One region of the Allobosea sp. FW305-C-101 genome, then DNA from elsewhere that is predicted to be linked to it. Evidence: predicted binding sites of a transcription regulator. Region 1 holds the regulator's gene; the other holds the start of a gene.
The links. The regulator PhoB, encoded in region 1, activates phosphate uptake and scavenging genes when phosphate is short. The targets are predictions, from matches to a motif close to TGTCATNNANCTGTCAT.
Positions count from the first base shown of each region.

Region 2: the regulator PhoB is predicted to act here: its motif matches at 892-908, upstream of phnD (phosphate/phosphite/phosphonate ABC transporter substrate-binding protein).

Region 1 covers NZ_JBYSYT010000002.1:355,140-357,336, forward strand. Annotated here, with positions in the region: gene AC3WMA_RS09225 (LysR family transcriptional regulator) at 1-641, shown strand, start outside; gene AC3WMA_RS09230 (SpoIIAA family protein) at 696-1,082, shown strand; gene phoB (phosphate regulon transcriptional regulator PhoB) at 1,086-1,793, opposite strand; gene phoU (phosphate signaling complex protein PhoU) at 1,807-2,197, opposite strand, start outside.
Region 2 covers NZ_JBYSYT010000001.1:869,003-871,199, forward strand. Annotated here, with positions in the region: gene groL (chaperonin GroEL) at 1-828, shown strand, start outside; gene phnD (phosphate/phosphite/phosphonate ABC transporter substrate-binding protein) at 968-1,882, shown strand; gene AC3WMA_RS04130 (branched-chain amino acid ABC transporter substrate-binding protein) at 2,035-2,197, shown strand, end outside.

The sequences.
Region 1 (2,197 bases):
CCCGGCCGATCCGCCTGCATATGGTCGCGATCGCCGGCGAGCGCTGGCTGATGGCCCGCTTCCCTGCGTTTGCCGAGGCCCATCCCGGCGTCGACGTGCAGTTCACCAACTATGTCAGCGAGAGCGAGACCGAGGAGCCGGATATCGAGATCGCCCATGGCGTCGAGCCCTGGCCCGGCAAGGAGGCGCATTATCTCTTCGGCCGCGATGTCGCGCTGGTCGCCGCGCCCAGCCTGATCGAGCGCATGGGCGGTTTCCGCCGCGCCGCCGACATCCAGAAGGCGACCCTGCTCCAGCATTACCAGATGCCGACCTTCTGGGCCGAGTTCACCGAGGCGCATGACCTGCGCGGCGCGGTGCCCGAGCACACCGTGCGCTACGGCTATTATTCGGTGATCACCAGCGCCGCCGTCGCCGGCTTGGGCTTCGCGCTGGCGCCACGCTGCTATGTCGCCGACGAACTGGTTTCGGGTGCGCTGGTCAATCCGCTGGGCCTCGGCTTCACCAGCGCGATCGGCTGCTGGCTGACGCGCCCGCTCGACCAGCCGCCGCGCCCCGGGCTCGACGCCTTCATCGCTTGGCTGAAATCAGAAGCCGCCCAATTCGACGCCGCCACGCGAGCACCTGTCCAACCCGCCTGACCGGCTGGCGAAACCTCCTCTTCCTCCGTGCGTTGTCGTTGGCAAGGAGGAGCCATGCTGACCATTCTGCCCGCGCCGGATCATGTCGCAGCCTATCGTCTGATGCAGACGCTGACCGGGGAGGATGTCGACGCGATCATGGCCGATATCGACACGAAGCTCGCTCGCCACGAGAAGATCGGCGTGCTTGTCGATCTCTCCGACTTTACCGACCTGACGCTCACCGCCGCCTGGAAGGACGCGCGCTACAGCATCGGCAAGCTCTGGGAACTCAAGCGCTTCCCCAAGGAAGCCGTGATCACGAACAAGGGCTGGCTCGCCGGCTTCATCGATCTGCTCGATCCGGCGATCCCCTTCGTCAAGGTCCGCGCCTTCAAGCCCGAGGACTATGACAGGGCGCTGGCATGGGCCGGCGATATCGAGGGCGGCCCCGACGCCTGAGGTTTATGCAGCGCCGCCTCGCGCGAAGGTCTCGTCGAAGGCATAGCCGGCACCGCGCACCGTGCGCAGCGGGTCCTTCGCATCGCCCGGCGTGATCGCCTTGCGCAGCCGCCCGACATGGACGTCGACCGTGCGCTCGTCGATATAGACGTCGCGGCCCCAGACGGCATCGAGCAACTGGGCACGGGAATAGACCCGGCCCGGCGCCTGCATCAGGAACTCCAGCAAACGGAACTCGGTCGGGCCGAGATGGAGTTCGCTGCCCGCGCGGCGGACGCGCCGCGTCGTGCGGTCGAGTTCGAGATCGCCGGCCGCCAGCAGCCCCGCGACATGGCCGGGCTTCGCCCGGCGCAACAGCGCCTGGATGCGCGCGATCAGCTCCGGCAGCGAGAACGGCTTCACGACGTAATCGTCGGCACCGGTCGCAAGGCCACGCACTCGCTCGGTCTCCTCGCCGCGCGCCGTCAGCATGATGATCGGCACGCGCTCGGTGTCGCGCCGCGAGCGCAGGCGCCGGCAAAGCTCGATGCCGGACAGGCCCGGCAGCATCCAGTCGAGCAGGACGAGATCGGGCGTGTGATCGCGCAGATGCAATTCCGCATCGTCCCCGCGCGCGACGCTGTCGACCTCGAAGCCCTCGGCTTCGAGGTTGTAGCGCAGCAGCAGGGTCAGCGGCTCCTCGTCCTCGACGATCAGGATACGTGCGGCCATGTCGGCTTTGACCTTAGTTTCCCGTCACCGCTTCGACCTCGATATTGGTCGTGTCGAGCTTGGGGCGGTTCGCATCGAGCGAGTCGCCGGTGACGAGGTAGTGGATGGTCTCGGCGATATTGGTGGTGTGGTCGCCGATGCGCTCGATGTTCTTGGCGCAGAACAGGAGATGCGTGCAGAAGGTGATGTTGCGCGGATCCTCCATCATATAGGTCAGGAGTTCGCGGAACAGCGAGGTGTAGAGCGCGTCGATCTCGTCGTCGCGCTTCCAGACCTCGAGCGCCTTCTGCTCGTTGGTCGCGGCATAGGCGTCGAGCACGTCCTTGAGCTGGGCCTGCACGAGGCGGCTGATATGCTCGAGGCCGACGACCGCGCGATGCGGCGGCTGGAACTGCCCGGCGATC
Region 2 (2,197 bases), on a different contig from region 1:
CTGAAGGTCGCGGCCGTCAAGGCTCCGGGCTTCGGCGATCGCCGCAAGGCCATGCTCGAGGACATCTCGATCCTGACCGCCGGCCAGATGATCTCGGAAGACCTCGGCATCAAGCTCGAGACCGTGACGCTCAACATGCTCGGCCGCGCCAAGCGCGTGCGCATCGAGAAGGAGAACACCACGATCATCGACGGCGCCGGCAAGAAGAAGGACATCGAGGCTCGCGTCGGCCAGATCAAGGCCCAGATCGAGGAGACCTCCTCGGACTACGACCGTGAGAAGCTCCAGGAGCGTCTGGCCAAGCTCGCCGGCGGCGTCGCGGTCATCCGCGTCGGCGGCGCGACCGAGGTCGAGGTCAAGGAGAAGAAGGACCGCGTCGACGATGCCCTGAACGCGACCCGCGCTGCGGTCGAAGAAGGCATCCTGCCGGGCGGCGGCGTCGCCCTCCTGCGCGCCCTGTCCTCGGTCAAGGGCATCAAGACCCAGAACGACGACCAGAAGACCGGCGTCGAGATCGTCCGCAAGGCGATCGCCGCTCCGGCGCGCCAGATCGTCGACAACGCCGGCGATGACGGCGCGGTCGTGATCGGCAAGCTGCTGGAGTCGAAGGACTACACCTACGGCTACAACGCCCAGACCGGCGAGTACGGCGATCTGGTCAAGGCCGGCATCATCGACCCGACCAAGGTCGTGCGCACGGCGATCCAGGACGCGGCTTCGATCGCTGGCCTGCTGATCACCACCGAGGCGATGGTCGCTGACCTGCCGAAGAAGGACGCCCCGATGCCCCCGATGGGCGGCGGCGGCATGGGCGGCATGGACTTCTGATCCAGCCTCTCAGGCAATCAAGGAAGGCCCGGCGCAAGCCGGGCCTTTTTCGTTTCACGGCACTGTCATCCGCCTGCCATCCGGCCGTCGTCGCGTGCGCGCATCGAGGCGCGATCAGATCATCGCGCCAGAGACCATCATGCCGACACGCCGCTTCGTCCTCGCCGGCCTTGCCGCCGGCAGCATCGCCCCCGCCTTCGCGCAGGCACCGGACTGGCGGCAGGGCATCAAGGAAGTTCGCTTCGGCGTTTCCTCCGCCGAGAACGAGGTCGGCGCCATCGCCCGCACCCAGCCGATGGTCGACTACCTGTCGCAGCGCCTCGGCGTGCCCGTGCGTTTCTTCCGGGTCTCGGACTATGCCGGCCTCGTCGAGGCGATGCGGGCCGACCAGGTCGATTTCGCGCGCTTCGGGCCGGCGGTCTACGCGCTCGGCCGCCGGGTGCTCGGCGACAAGCTCCAGCCGCTGATCCGCGACGTCGATAACCAGGGGCAGGAAGGCTACTACTCCGTGCTGCTGGTGCGGGCGGAGAGCCCCTATCAGAGCCTTGCCGATCTCAAGGGCAAGGTCATGGCCTTCGCCGACCCGAACTCGACCTCCGGCTACGCCTTCCCGTCCTATTTCCTGCGCAAGCAGGGCATCGACCCGAAAGCCCATTTCAGCGGCACGGTCTTTTCCGGCGGCCATGACAATTCGGTGCTCGCGCTGGTGCGCGGCCAGTTCGACGTCGTCGCGACCTATCAGGTCAATGCCGAGCATGGCGTCGCGCAGCGACTCGCCCAGCGCGGCATGATCCCGGCCAGCTCGACCCGCGTGCTCTGGACCTCGCCGCTGATCCCGGCGAGCCCGTTCTCGACCCGCGCCAACCTGCCGCAGGGGCTGAAGGACGATTTCGTCGCCGCCATGAACGCGATGAAGGAGGCCGCTCCGGAGGCCTGGAAGAGCTTCACCGACGGCCATGTCTCGCGCTACGCGCCGGCCCGCCACGAGGATTATCTCGACGTGATCGCCGTTACCGAGGAGCTGGAAGCCCAGCGCAAGGCCCGCAACGGCTGAATGCGGATACTGCCTGCCGCACAGCCATGCATTTGCCGACAGGGCTGATGAAAGCTTGGGCAGTGCCCTCGGACGGCATCCTGGCCTATACAGGCGGCAAGCGATCCCGCGCGGGATCGCGCGCTAAAGTTGCATGTCGTAGGGAGATGCAAATGAAAAATTCCCAACTCCTATCGGGCGCCGCGCTCGCCGCCGCCCTCTTCCTCTCTGCCCAGGCCGCACAGGCCGACATCACCATCGGGCTCGTCGCGCCGCTGACCGGCCCGGTCGCCGCCTATGGCGACCAGGTCAAGAACGGCGCCCAGACCGCCGTCG